Regions from separate parts of the Actinomadura sp. NPDC047616 genome, predicted to be linked through region 3. Evidence: riboswitches for the same ligand, from Rfam matches in the RefSeq annotation. Region 3 holds a riboswitch; each other region holds the start of a gene.
The links. A riboswitch is a leader RNA that binds a small molecule or an ion and turns the genes downstream of it on or off. The one in region 3 is predicted to bind cyclic di-AMP.
Positions count from the first base shown of each region.

Region 1: another riboswitch for cyclic di-AMP. It lies ahead of ABZ801_RS30325 (NlpC/P60 family protein); the one in region 3 lies ahead of ABZ801_RS16460 (peptidoglycan recognition family protein).
Region 2: another riboswitch for cyclic di-AMP. It lies ahead of ABZ801_RS41310 (C40 family peptidase); the one in region 3 lies ahead of ABZ801_RS16460 (peptidoglycan recognition family protein).

Region 1 is NZ_JBEYTB010000015.1:2,024-6,674, reverse strand. Features, by position in the region: gene ABZ801_RS30330 (LuxR C-terminal-related transcriptional regulator) at 53-283, shown strand; gene ABZ801_RS30325 (NlpC/P60 family protein) at 480-1,523, opposite strand; cyclic di-AMP (ydaO/yuaA leader) riboswitch at 1,527-1,728, opposite strand; gene ABZ801_RS30320 (amino-acid N-acetyltransferase) at 2,031-2,582, shown strand; gene ABZ801_RS30315 (RDD family protein) at 2,586-3,443, shown strand; gene ABZ801_RS30310 (RDD family protein) at 3,450-4,013, shown strand.
Region 2 is NZ_JBEYTB010000035.1:20,542-25,192, forward strand. Features, by position in the region: gene ABZ801_RS41300 (Mut7-C RNAse domain-containing protein) at 367-1,158, shown strand; gene ABZ801_RS41305 ((deoxy)nucleoside triphosphate pyrophosphohydrolase) at 1,188-1,571, shown strand; gene ABZ801_RS41310 (C40 family peptidase) at 1,626-2,600, opposite strand; cyclic di-AMP (ydaO/yuaA leader) riboswitch at 2,641-2,825, opposite strand; gene typA (translational GTPase TypA) at 3,021-4,651, shown strand, end outside.
Region 3 is NZ_JBEYTB010000006.1:154,461-159,111, reverse strand. Features, by position in the region: gene ABZ801_RS16470 (pyruvate dehydrogenase) at 1-1,261, shown strand, start outside; gene ABZ801_RS16465 (M20/M25/M40 family metallo-hydrolase) at 1,303-2,742, opposite strand; cyclic di-AMP (ydaO/yuaA leader) riboswitch at 2,990-3,139, shown strand; gene ABZ801_RS16460 (peptidoglycan recognition family protein) at 3,486-4,280, shown strand; gene ABZ801_RS16455 (alpha/beta hydrolase) at 4,401-4,651, opposite strand, start outside.

The DNA of each region.
Region 1 (4,651 bases), on a different contig from region 3:
GCAGCGGACGGCTGCATCCCCGCGGTCATCACCACGGACGAGGGAGGACGGAGTGGAACAGGCCACCATCGCACGTCGTGGCACCGACGACCTGCGCCTCAGCGAAGAGGAGATCAAGCTCCTCGCGCAGATCGCCAGCGGTGTCACCGCGGACGTGGCGGCACGAAAGCTGGAACTGAGCGCCCGGACCCTGCGCCGCCGGCTGCGGACCATCTGCGACCGGCTGGAGGTCAACACGCCCATCGAGGCCGTGGTCTGGGCGGCCCGGCGACAGCTCATCTAGGGGCGCGCCCCCGCACCCGCCCCCCGGCGGGCGGCGGCGCGAAAGCATTCGACCGAGCATCGGCGACCACCGTCCGACCCCGCGCGGCGACGTCGGCGGCCCCTCGGGTAGGTCCCCGTGGGAGACGTCGCCGCGGACGTGGTCCGACGCGGCGGTCGCAGCACGCCCGCACGCGGACCCGTGTGCGCCGGTGACCTCAGGCGACCCGGACCCCGCCCGCGAACGGGCGGCCCGCCATCGGCGCGATCTTCACCACGTCGCCGGTCTGCGGCGCGTGCAGCATCTTGCCGTTGCCGACGTACAGGCCCACGTGGTGCAGGTCGGAGTAGAAGAACACCAGGTCTCCGGGCTGCAGCTGGTCGCGGGAGATGTGCGTGCCGGCGTTCCACTGGCTGCCGGTGTAGTGCGGCAGGCTGACGCCCACCTGCCGGTAGGCCCACATCACCAGGCCGGAGCAGTCGAAGGTGTTGGGCCCCTCCGCGCCCCACACGTACGGCCTGCCGATCTTGGTCATCGCGTACCGCAGCGCCTGGGCGGCCTTGCCGGTGCCGGCCACGGGCAGCTTGGTCAGCTGGGTGGGGTCGCGCTTGACCAGCCTGCCGCGGACCTTCTCGTAGGCCGTGGTGACCTTCTTGCGCTGGCCCTCCAGCTGCGTGCGCAGCTGCTCGACCTGCTCGGCGCGCGCCTCGGCGGACTTGCGCGCCCGCTCGGCCGCCTGCATGGCCTGCATCAGGCCCTGCACCTTGGTGCCGTCCTGGGTGGCGAAGTAGTGCAGCGTGGCGGCCTGGTCGAGCATCGCCTGCGGGTTCTGCGCGGCCAGGAACGAGACCGTGGGGTCGGCGCCGCCCTGCATGTAGCTGGTGGCCGCCAGGCTGCCGACCTTGGCGCGCTCCTCCTCCAGCGCCTTCTGCTGGCGCTTGGCGTTGTCGCCCGCCACCTTGGCGGCGCGCTGCGACTGCTTCAGCTTGACGCGCAGGCCGTTGTACTGCTCGGTGAGCTGCTCCAGCTGGTCGGCGAGCTTGGTCGCCTGCTCGCGCAGCTCCTTGGTGGAGGGCTCGGGGTCGGCCTGCGCGGCGGGGGCGGGCGCGGCCACGACGAGGGAGACGGCGGCGAGCGCGCCGGTCGCCGCGGCGGCCCGGCGGCCGGGGCGGGCGGCGGCGCACGCGGTGACGCGCGCAATGACTACGGCCTGCGCGGCGCGCAGCGGGCGCGAAAGGAACGCGGGGCGCGAGGGCTCCAAGAACTCTCCTCTCCTCGTCCGCCTACCGGGTGAGCTGACGGGTTCGGGCCGGAGCTGCACCTTCCGCGGACGTGCGGAGCGTCCGCACCGTGCGGATTCACCCCAGTCGGCATGGCTCTGGAGTGGTCCCGGAACCGTCCGATCGCGGGTCCCCGGTTCCTGCGGGGCGCCGGCTGCGGCCCGCGGGACTCGGCGGTTCGGCCTCCCGATCACGGGGGTCCGATGTCAGCGCAGGAGACTAACGGAGCGCTCGTCGCCTGCCAACCAGAACATGCGAAATCGCAGGTGACCCGAGGACGCTCGGATGTAACACGGGTGCTCGCGGGCTTGTGCGATCACTTCGCTGTGCGCTATTTCACTTTCTGTCCGCTTGAGGGGACGGTCGGTATCGGACGATGCCGTTCGTGTCTTTCGGTACATCTGCGTCGTCTGTGGCGCCGTGCCGGCGGCCGTGCGTGACGGACCGGCCACGGGAGGCCGCCCGCGGTCCGATAATGTCGCCTGTTTGTGGAAGTCGTGATCAGGCGTGCCCGTACCGCCGACGTGCCGCACATCCGGCGGCTCATCGACGCGTACGCCGGTCCGGGGCGGCGGATGCTCGCCAGGTCCACGGTGACGCTCTATGAGGACGTCCAGGAGTTCTGGGTGGCCGAGGACGTCCGGGCCGCCGCGCCGGGGGACGAGCGACGCCCAGGGGGGCGCGGGGGGCGCGTCGTGGGCTGCGGCGCCCTCCATGTGATGTGGGAGGACCTGGCCGAGGTGCGCTCGGTGGCCGTGGACAAGGAGTACGGGGGCCACGGCATAGGGCACCGGATTGTCGAGCGGCTTCTGGAAACCGCGCGGGAACTGGGAGTGGGAAGGGTGTTCTGCCTTACCTTCGAGGTGGACTTCTTCGCCCGGCACGGCTTCGAGCCGATCCTCGGAACCCCCGTGTCGCGCGAGGTGTACGACGAGCTTCTCCGTTCCTACGACGAAGGCGTGGCAGAGTTCCTGGACCTCGACCGGGTCAAGCCGAATACGTTGGGCAATACCCGGATGTTGCTTCGCCTGGAGGACTGATCGATGAGCGACTCCCCCCACCGCGGACAGCCCTATCCGCGGCAGCCCCCGGGCCCGCCCTACCAAGGCGGACCGTCCTACGGTGCCCCACCCTCCCAGCAGGGCTCACAGTGGCAGCAGCCCCAGCAGCACGGTTCTCCGTGGCAGGGCGGGGGGGCCCCACAGCAGCAATGGCAACAGCAATGGCAGCAGCCGCCCGCCCAGGGATATGACGGCGGCGGCTACGACGCCGCCGCCGCGGACCTTCCCCTGGCGCCGATCCTCCGCAGGGCCGGGGCGCGCCTCATCGACAACGTCCTGGTGGCCGTTTTCGGATTCGCGCTCATCGTTCCCATCAGCGTCGGCATCATCGGCCTGGACACCTCCGGGAGCAAGGCCAGCAGCGAGGGCGGCATCTGGAACTGGCCCATCATCTTCACCCTTTTCGCGGTACTGGCGGTGCTGCCGTTCCTCTATGAGGCGGTCCAGCTCGCCATGTGGGGGCGGACCCTGGGCAAGCGCGTCCTGCACCTGGGGGTGGTACAGGCGCGGCCCGCGGGAGAGCCGCTGACGACGACGCAGGCCGTGTGGCGCGCGGGTGTCATGCACATCGGCTACCAGCTCGGCCTCTTCTTCTTCCTCGCGCTCGCCGTGAAGGTGTGGGACTACTTCGCCTACGGCATGCTGCTGGTCTGTATCGGCACCGTGATGGCCTATCTGTGGGCCATCTGGGACCAGCCGCTGCGCCAGTCCCTGCACGACCGCTTCTCGGGGACGCTCGTCATCGACGAGCGTGGGGAGTACTCCGAGTACTCCGACCAGACGGGCGACTACGCCGACCGGACGGCCGAGTACCCCGGCCACACGGGCTACGAGGGATAGCCCGCAGTGGCGGCGTCCCCTCCCGCACCCGGCGCCGACCCCCTTCCCCCGGCAGAGGGGGAGAGCGCCCCGGAACTCGCCGAACCGGGGCAGCGGCTGGTCGCGCGCATCGTCGACACGCTCGTGGTGGGCCTTCCCGTGGTCATGGTGATCCGGGAAGGCTTCCCCGACCTCGGCATCGAGAAGGTCGCGCCACCGCTCGTGGCCGGGCTGCTGCTCGTGTACGAGTGGATCCAGCTCGCGCTGTGGGGGCGCACCGTGGGCAAGCGCGTCGCGGGCATCGAAGTCGTCCGTGAGGACCCGGGCTGCCCCGCCGTGGACAGGAGACGCCCGGACGTGCTCCGTTCGCTGCTGCGGGCCGCCACGTACTGCCTGCCCATCGCGGTCCGTCCCGTCCCGGTGTTCGGGGCGGTGGCGGGACTGTTCTGGGTGGCGAACGCCGGGGCGATTTACGAGTCGCGGCTGGAGCGGTCCGCACGCCGCAGGGCCCTGCACGACCGTTTCGCGGGGACGGTCGTGGTCAGGCGGCCCGCCGCCGTCGCGGCGGCGGCAGACGCCCAGGAGGCCTGAGCGCTTCGTACTTCGCGCCGTACTTCCGCCTCGTTCTCATACACCTCTCATATGCCCTCATAGAAGGTTGAGGCTCGATAGGAGGCCGGTACGGCTATAGAGGCCGCTTACAGCGGGCGCTTAGCGTCCTTGGTCCCATACGCCGGTCCAAGCGCTTACGCTTACCCGGACCCATACGAGCGGCCGGCCCCTAACGGCCGCGCTTCCCCGGCGCGGCCAAGCCCTACTCCACCCCTTACGCCGTCGGCCCTTCCGCGAGGCGTCTCTTCCCCTGGACGCCCCTTACAACGGCGGCCGTTCCGTGCTCGGAGCCTACGCCGATGGCCTTATGTCGACGGTCTAAGGGTGATGGGCGAGCCCATACGGCCGTGGGAGCTATGAGAACCGGACGGGATCGGCCATGGGGTGTCCATGAGGGCGTATTGTCGGCGGGGTCGCTCAGAGAGGTCAGAACGCGCCGCCCAGATCTCTGTGCGTCGTACACAAGACGGGAGCCCGGATCCGGCTGGGGCGCGCTCACCGGCCGCGCACATCGAGTGCGCCGGCTGTCGCCTTCCGAGCCGCCTGGGACGGCCGGCGTGCGTCAACGGCGAGACAAAGGGTAAAGACTTGCGCACGGCTCAACGCGGGATCGGACC
Region 2 (4,651 bases), on a different contig from region 3:
ACCGACGAGCACTTCAAGGTCATCGCCGGCGGCGGCGGGACGGTCTCGGTGGCGCCGACGAGCGAGGCGGCGCTCGGCATGGGCTACCCGCCGACCGGGCGGGCCCGCGCCGCCGGAGGCCCCACCTCCCTCAGCGCCGACACGGTCACCAGCGGCCCGGGCGACATGTTCAGCCGCGTCGACACGGTGATCGTCGGGGGACGGGTGGTGAAGCGGGACGGGCGCCTGCTGCACCACGACGTCGCCGGCCTGCTGGAATCGCTCGCCGCCTCGGCCCGTCACGTGATCGCCGACGATTATTCAGGTGGGGTCGGCGGGTTCGCGTGGCATGCTGGCCGCGTGGAGCCAGAGACACCCGAGATCCGGATGCGCGTCGACCCCGAGCTGCTGCTGTTCCTGCCCGCCGCGCGCAGGCGGGAGGAACAGCCGGTGGCCTGCGACGGGACCTCGACGCTGGGGCACATCGTGGAGGCCCTCGGCGTTCCGCTGCCCGAGGTCGGCGCGCTGACGGCCGACGGCGCGCGGGTCGAACCGTCGCACCAGCCGTCGCCGGGCGAGCGGGTGGAGGTGGCGTCGGTGCCGCGTCCCCAGCCGGTGCCGCTGGAGCCCGGCCAGGACGCGCCGCGGTTCCTGCTGGACGTGCACCTGGGCACCCTGGCGCGGCGGATGCGGCTGCTCGGCCTGGACACCGCCTACCACAACGACATGGACGACCCGGCCCTGGTCGTGCAGGCCAACGAGGAGCGGCGGGTGCTGCTGACCCAGGACCGCGGCCTGCTGCGCCGCCGGGCCCTGTGGTTCGGCGCGTACGTGCGCGGCGCCCGCCCCGACGACCAGCTGCGCGACCTGCTCGACCGGTTCGCGCCGGCGCTGTCGCCGTGGACGCGCTGCACCGCCTGCAACGGGCGGCTGGTCCCGGTTGGCAAAGAAGAGGTCGCGCGCGAGCTGGCGGACGGGACGCGGCGCAGTTACGACGTGTACGGTCGGTGCACCGAGTGCGGCCAGGTCTACTGGCGCGGGGCGCACGGCGGGCACCTGGAGAAGATCGTCCGGGAGGCCGCGCGCACGGTCGCGGCGGCCCGCGCCGCTGGCCCGGCCTCCTCGCCCGGCGCGCCGGGACCGGGGACGGGCGGCGCCGTCGACAGCGCCGCGTCCTGAGAGAGGGGCTGGTCACGATCAACGTGGTGGTGGGCGCGGCGATCATCGCCGCCGGACGGCTGCTGGCCGCCCAGCGCGGCGAGCCCCCGGAGCTGGCCGGGGGCTGGGAGTTTCCCGGCGGCAAGGTCGACCCGGGCGAGTCGGACCGGGACGCCCTGGTCCGCGAGTGCCACGAGGAGCTGGGCGTCAAGATCGCGCTCGGTGACCGGATCGGCGGCGACTGGCCGCTCGCGCTCGGCGCGGGAAGCGTCCTGCGGGTGTGGACGGCGGAGCTGGTCGAGGGCCGGCCGCAGCCGCTGGAGCACCTGGCGCTGCGCTGGCTGGCCCCCGACGAGCTGTACGACGTGGCGTGGCTGCCCGGCGACCTGCCGATCGTCGAGGCGATCCGCCCCTACCTGAACGGCTCGGCCTGAACCCGCCCCGGGCCGACCGGACGGCCTGACCGGCCCGGCGCGGTCCGGGCGGGGTCAGGAGATGCGGTTGGCGCCCGCGTAGTCGGAGCGGTCCGACAGCTTGGAGATCTTGACGACGTCGCCCGTCTGCGGGGCGTGCAGGTACTTGCCGTCGCTCAGGTAGATCCCCATGTGGTGCAGGTCGCCGCCGAAGTAGACCAGGTCGCCCGAGCGCAGTTCGCTGCGGTCGACCTTGCGTCCCAGCTCGTAGAGCGCGCCGGTGTAGTGCGGCAGGCCCTTCTTGCCGACCTGCGCGTACGCCCACACCACCAGGCCCGAGCAGTCGAAGCTCTTCGGGCCGGCCGCGGCCCACACGTACGGGCTGCCGAGCTTGGAGTAGGCCTTGCGCGCCATCTTCGCGGGCAGTCCGGAGCCCTTGATGGTGGCGGACAGGCCCGTCCGGGGGTCCTTGGCCTTGGTCGTGGTGAGCTTGTCGAGCTGCTTCTCGACCTCCTCGACCTTGGCCTTGGCGGCGTTGCGGGCGGTCTCCACCTGCGCGGCGGCGCGCTGCACCTGCGCCGTCCTGGCGACGGCCTCGCGCTGCGCCAGGTTGGCCCGGTTGATCTGCGTCTGCAGGCGTCCGAGCGTGGCGGTCTGGTTCTGCACCAGGTACGCCGACGCGGACAGGGTCTTGGCGTCGCCGGTCGAGAAGAACAGCGCGTCCGGACCGCCGCTGATGTAGTTGGCGGCGGCGAGTTTGCCGAGCTCAGCGCGGGCGGGGGCGGCCTGGTCCTGCAGAGCGGCGGCGGCCCGGGCGGCGTCGCGTTCGGCGCGCCGGGCCTTGTCCAGCTCGACGCGCGTCTTGTTGTACCGCTCGGTGAGCCGCTCGGCCTCGGTGTTCAGCGCGTCCAGCCGCTCACGCAGCTCGCTCTCGCTGGGACGGCCGGGATCGGCCAGGCGCGGCGCGGCGACCGGGGCGGTCGCGGCGGCGGGCGCGACGGCCCAGCCCAGGGCGACCGAGGCCGCGGCGGCCGCTGTGATGGTGGACACGGCGACACGCCGTGAACGGTGACCGGGGGGCAAGGGCGTGCACTCCTCTCCTCGTCCGCCTACCGGGTTAGCTGACGGGTTCGGGCGGGGAGTTCGCCCTACGACATGAGCGCGCGTCACTGCTGACGGTGCGACCTGCGTCGATTCACCCCGAGTCCCGGGGGCGGCGGCGCCCCGGGATGTGGTTCCCCGGCTCCCCGTGGGGGGATTCGGCGGTCCGGCCGCAGCCCGCGCAGTGGTCCGGCGGGCTCGGGACGGCCGGGTCCGGAGAGAGTACAAAGAAACCGTAAATCACGGCAACCGGGGCATATGGGACGAATTCAGCGGGCGGTTCGCTGGGGCGGTACGGACCGGCAAGTAGAATCGGGACGGCCGCGGCTCCGCGGCGACTCCCTGATCCTCCACCAGAGCGAGAATCGCATGCCCATCTCCACCCGCGACGACCTTCGGAACGTCGCGATCGTCGCCCACGTCGACCACGGCAAGACGACGCTGGTCGACGCCATGCTGTGGCAGTCCGGGGCGTTCCGCGCGAACCAGGACGTCAACGAGCGCGTGATGGACTCCGACGCCCTGGAACGGGAGAAGGGCATCACGATCCTGGCCAAGAACACCGCCGTCCGGCACGGCGGGCTCACCATCAACATCATCGACACGCCCGGCCACGCCGACTTCGGCGGCGAGGTCGAGCGCGGCCTGTCCATGGTCGACGGGGTGGTGCTGCTGGTCGACGCCAGCGAGGGCCCGCTGCCGCAGACCCGGTTCGTGCTGCGCAAGGCCCTGGAGGCCCGGCTGCCGGTCATCCTGGTGATCAACAAGACCGACCGGCCGGACGCCCGGATCTCCGAGGTCGTCGACGAGACCTACGAGCTGTTCATGGACCTCGGCGCCGACGACGACCAGATCGAGTTCCCGATCGTCTACGCCTCCGGCCGCGCGGGCCGGGCGTCCCTGGAGGCCCCCGGCAACGGCGAGCTGCCCGGCTCGCCCGACCTGGAGCCGCTCTTCCAGGTGATCAAGGACACCGTCCCGGCGCCGTCCTACGACCCCGACACCCCGCTGCAGGCGCACGTCACCAACCTGGACGCCTCCAGCTACCTCGGCCGCATCGCGCTGTGCCGGGTGCACGCCGGCACCATCAAGAAGGGCCAGCAGGTCGCCTGGTGCCGTCGCGACGGCAGCGTCGAGCGGGTGCGCATCAGCGAGCTGCTGATGACCGAGGCGCTGGAGCGCAAACCCGCCGACGAGGCCGGGCCCGGCGACATCATCGCCATCGCCGGCATTCCCGACATCATGATCGGTGAGACCATCGCCGACCCGGACGACCCGCGTCCGATGCCGCTGATCACCGTGGACGAGCCCGCGATCTCCATGACGATCGGCACCAACACCGGACCGCTGGCCGGCCGGGAGAAGGGCACCAAGGTCACCGCCCGGCTCGTCAAGGACCGCCTGGACCGCGAGCTGGTCGGCAACGTGTCCATCCGGGTGCTGCCCACCGACCGTCCCGACGCCTGGGAGGTGCAGGGCCGCGGCGAGCTGGCCCTGGCCATCCTGGTGGAGAACATGCGGCGCGAGGGCTACGAGCTGACCGTCGGCAAGCCCCAGGTCGTCGCCAAAGAGATCGACGGCAAGAAGCACGAGCCCGTCGAGCGGCTCACCATCGACATCCCCGAGGAGCACCTGGGCGCCGTCACCCAGCTGCTGGCCGTCCGCAAGGGCCGCATGGAGCAGATGACCAACCACGGCACCGGCTGGATCCGGCTGGAGTTCCTGGTCCCGGCGCGCGGCCTGATCGGTTTCCGCACCGAGTTCCTCACCGAGACGCGCGGCACCGGCATGGCCCACCACGTCTTCGAGGGCTACGAGCCGTGGTTCGGCGAGCTGCGCACCCGCCCCACCGGCTCGCTGGTCGCCGACCGCACCGGCGCCGCCACCGCCTACGCCCTCATCAACCTGCAGGAACGCGGCACCTTCTTCGTCGGCCCGGGCACCGAGGTCTACGAGGGCATGATCGTCGGCGAGAACTCCCGCGCCGACGACATGGACGT
Region 3 (4,651 bases):
GGGCGACACCGCCGGACGGGACGCGCCGCCGCAGGCGGGCGAGTCGGCGCTGGTCGTACGGCGTCCGGCGGTGCGGCCCGCCGACGCCGAGATCGACGCGCTGGTCCGGTTGGTGGACGAGGCGGAGGCGATCACGCTGTTCTGCGGCAGCGGGACCGCAGGCGCCCACGACGAGGTGATGGCGTTCGCCGACCGCGTCAAGGCGCCGGTGGGGCACGCGCTGCGCGGCAAGGAGTGGATCCAGTACGACAACCCGTTCGACGTCGGCATGTCCGGGCTGCTGGGCTACGGCGCCGCCTACGACGCGATGCACCAGGCCGACCTGCTCATCCTGCTGGGGACCGACTTCCCCTACACCGCGTTCCTGCCGGACGACGTGCGCATCGTCCAGGTCGACATCCGGCCCGAGCACCTGGGCCGCCGCTGCACGCTGGACCTGGCGGTCTGGGGCGACGTCCGGGAGACCCTGCGGGCGCTGATCCCGCGGGTGCGGGAGAAGACCGACCGCCGGTTCCTCGACCGGATGCTCGGCAGGCACGCCGAGGCGCTGGAGGGCGCGGTCGCGGCGTACACGCGCGACGTGGAACGGCACCGGCCGATCCATCCCGAGTACGTCGCGGCGGTCCTGGACGAGGAGGCCGCCGACGACGCGATCTTCACCGTGGACACCGGGATGTGCAACGTGTGGGCGGCGCGTTACCTGTCGCCGAACGGGCGGCGCCGGGTGATCGGGTCGTTCAACCACGGGTCGATGGCCAACGCGATGCCGCAGGCGATCGGCGCGCAGCTGACCCACCGGGACCGGCAGGTGATCTCGCTGTCCGGCGACGGCGGGTTCTCCATGCTGATGGGCGACTTCCTGACGCTGACGCAGTACGACCTGCCGGTGAAGGTGGTGCTGTTCGACAACTCCTCGCTCGGCATGGTCGACCTGGAGATGATGGTCGCGGGCTTCCCGCCGCACGGCACGACCTATCCCCCCACCGACTACGCGGCGATCGCCCGCGCGGCCGGGGCCCACGGCGTGCGCGTCGAGGACCCCAAGGACGTGCGCGACGCCCTCCGCGAGACGCTGGACCACGACGGCCCGGCGCTGGTCGACCTGGTCACCGACCCCAACGCGCTGTCGCTGCCGCCCCGCATCACCGGGCGGCAGCTGGCGGGCTTCGCCACGACCACCAGCAAGCTCGTCCTCACCGGCGGCGTCGGCCGCATGATCCAGCTCGCCCGTTCGAACCTGCGCAACATCCCCCGCCCGTGACCGGGGGAGGGCACCGGAAGTGGCCCTCCCCGGTCACGGGGTCAGGAGGGCAGGGGGAAGCTGACGGGGCTGCGGTGGCCGGCCCTGCCGACGGCGCGCACGCCGAAGAACACGTTGTCCTTGGACAGGTCGACGCGCACCTCGGTGACGTCGCCGACCGGGATGACGTGGGTCCAGTCGGGGCTGGTGGTCTCGCGCCAGACGATCTCGTACCCGGCCAGGTCGGGTTCGGTGCCGCGGGTCCAGACCAGGTCGGTGTCGTTGGTGAGCCGGTCGGTGCGGATCCTGGCGTTCTTCGGCGTGCCGGGCGCCTGGGCCAGCGACCAGAGGGCGGCGGCGTTGACCCGGGCGACACGGGCGATGTACGGGAAGTCGCAGAACTCGGGCAGGTCGCCGTACTGCCTGCCGTCCTCGACGCGCACGTCCTGGTGCTGGTGGTCGAAGTTCTCGTGGGGCTCGGTGAAGCGGGCGGCGGGATAGCCCTGTTCGAGGAAGGGGATGTGGTCGCCGCCGCGCAGGTAGCGGTCGCGGCGGTAGATGACCCGGACGTTCATGCCGGTGGCGTCGTTCTCGGCGACGCTGGTCACGAAACGGGCGAGCTGGCGGGAGGGCGAGTCGTTCTCGCCGCCGACCGAGCGGCGGATGTTCGCCTCGGCGGGCGTCTCCGCGGTGGGCACCCCCTCGGCGAACAGCCGGACGGTACGCGGGTCGCGGGTGCCGTCGTCGGCGGTGCTGCTGCCGACGATGTCGTTGGTGAACATGGCCTGCACGTCCGTCCCGGCGGCCTTGTACCGCGTGGCCATGTGGCGCGCGCCGTACAGCCCCTGCTCCTCCCCCGCGACGGCGGCGAAGACGATCGTGGCCCGGGGACGGCGGGTGGCCATGACGCGGGCGAGTTCCATGACGACGGCCACGCCGGAGGCGTCGTCGTCGGCGCCGGGCGCGTCGGCGGTGGCGTTCATGACGTCGCTGACACGGGAGTCGTAGTGCCCGGACACCACGTACACGCGGTCCGGGGAGGTGCTGCCGCGCAGGGTGGCGACGACGTTGGTGATGCGGGTGGCGACGGGGATCCGGCTGGCCGGTTCCTGCACGTAGGACTGCAGCTCGACGGTCATCCGGCCGCCGGACGCCGCGGCGTGCTTCTTCATCTCGGCGAAGATCCAGTCCCGGGCGGCGCCGATGCCGCGTGCGGGGTCGTCCTGGGTCGAGAGCGTGTGCCGGGTGCCGAACCCGACGAGCCTGCGCACCGTCGCCTCGATGCGGCGGTGGTCGATCTCGCGCAGCAGGGCGCGCAGCTCGGCGTCGGGGTGCTGGGCGGTGACGGGCCTGCCGGGGCCGTTCGGACGTCCGGAGTCCGCCTCGGCGGGACGGCCGTCGAGCGTGACTCCCGCGGTGGCCGCGGCGGCCGCCGCGGAGACGGACAGGAAGACGCGGCGGCTGGGCGTGCCGGCGGCTGGGGGCGTGGTGTCGTAGGTCACAATTCTGGATCTACGTCATGGCGGGGGCGCCTGTCCACAGTGGAAACTGCCGCCCTTCAGACGCTTCCTCAGTGATTTCTCGCCATGTCTGCTCCCCCTGTGATTCGTGTGATCGGAGTGGTCGGCGGCTCCGGCACGGCGGCGAAAGATCGTTTTTTAGATTTTACCTTTGGCGGTTTGCGAGCTCTTTGCCTCATCTCCTATGGTCCGTGGTACTCCGCCGTCCGGCCCACCGCGACGGGAACCGTCCGGCGGAACGCCTAATCCCATGGCGCTGGACGTCTGGGAACCGGGGACCCATCAGTTCTTCGGGGTGAATCCGCGGCACAACCGCGGTAGGGCCGCTCCTTGGTCCGAACCCGTCAGCTAACCCGGTCGGCAGTCAAGGAGAGGAGAGGACATGAAGGAGCCCCCGCGGCTCGGCAGGCCCGCCACCCCCGCCCGACGGCGCAGCCACCTCATGAAGACGCGAACGCCCTGATAGACGGGGCGGTTCCGCCCTAGCTCGCACGCCCGCGCGTTCTCCTCGTCCGCGCTGCGCGCCCGCGCCCCTCGCGGCGGCGTCTCCGCCGCCGGCACCGGGTCACCGACACTTCCTCGCCACTGGCGAACAGAGCCGTTTTCTGCGCGGCTCGACGTTCCCGGCGCAGCCTCATCCCCTTTTCCCACTCGTTCTTCGCCGCCTGCTCTTTTTCCGCTGCCCGCATTCCGTCAGACCAGTTCCCTGGAAGGAAAACTCCCCCATGAATCCGAACGGCAAGCACCGTCGCACCGACCCCTGGCCCGCCGAGATGCCGCGTCGCTCGGTGCTGCTGGGCGGTGGAGTCCTGCTGGGGAGCGCGGCCCTCGGCGTCGCCGCGGCGCTGGGCCCGTCGGCCGAACACGAGGTGGCGAACGCGGCGAACACCATCGACGACACCGAGCGGACGCAGGCCGCCCGGGACGGCGAGTCCCGGCCGTCCCGAAGATCGCGTAGGTCGGGTGGCGGCGCCCCGCTGATCCACTCGACCGACGACTGGGGAGCGCGCACGCCCTACCGGCGGGCGACCGTGCTGTCCCGCGCGCCCGAGTACATCGTGGTGCACCACACGTTCACCCCCAACGTCACCGACTACTCGCTGCGGCAGGGCTACCGGATCGCGCGTTCGATCCAGGGCGCGCACATGGGACAGGGATGGGGTGACACCGGCCAGCACTTCACCATCAGCCGGGGCGGTCACATCATGGAGGGCCGCAAGGGCAGTCTCGCCGCCGCCCGCAGGGGCCGGATGGTGATCGGCACGCACGTCGCCGGAGCCAACGGCTACACCGTCGGCATCGAGTGCGAGGGCACCTACAACTCGGTCATGCCGCCCCGCCGCCTCCTGGACTCGCTCACCGAGCTGCTCGCCTGGCTGTGCGGCCAGTACGACCTCGACCCGAAGAAGGCGATCGTCCCGCACATGAAGTTCAACGACACCGACTGCTGCGGGTACGAGTTCGCCCCGACGCTGCCGCGCCTGCGCAAGGACGTCGCCGCGGCCCTCCGCTCCGCCTGAGACCGGCCGGTTGCTCCCAGCCGGCGTGCTGGGCCCCGGGGCCGAGGTCGGTGCGACGAGGGCGGCGCCGGAGGGGTCGCCATCTCGCGGCTGGAGCGGTGTCGGCGGGAACCCGTGCGTTCACGGGATGAGGGCGCTGATCGTCGCGGCCACCTCGGCGGGGGCGAACTGGTGAAGGCCGTGGCCGACACCGCTGACGGTGGTGACGGCGGGGTGTCGTGCGGCCGCCCGGACCAGTGCCTCGTCATCGGCGCTTGACAGCGACATGACGGCGGGGTCGGCCCGCAGCAGCAGCACCGGCCCCGGCACTCCGGCGATCCACTCGCCCGCCTGGCCGAGATGTCCGTACACCTGCTGGGACTCGGTGAGCA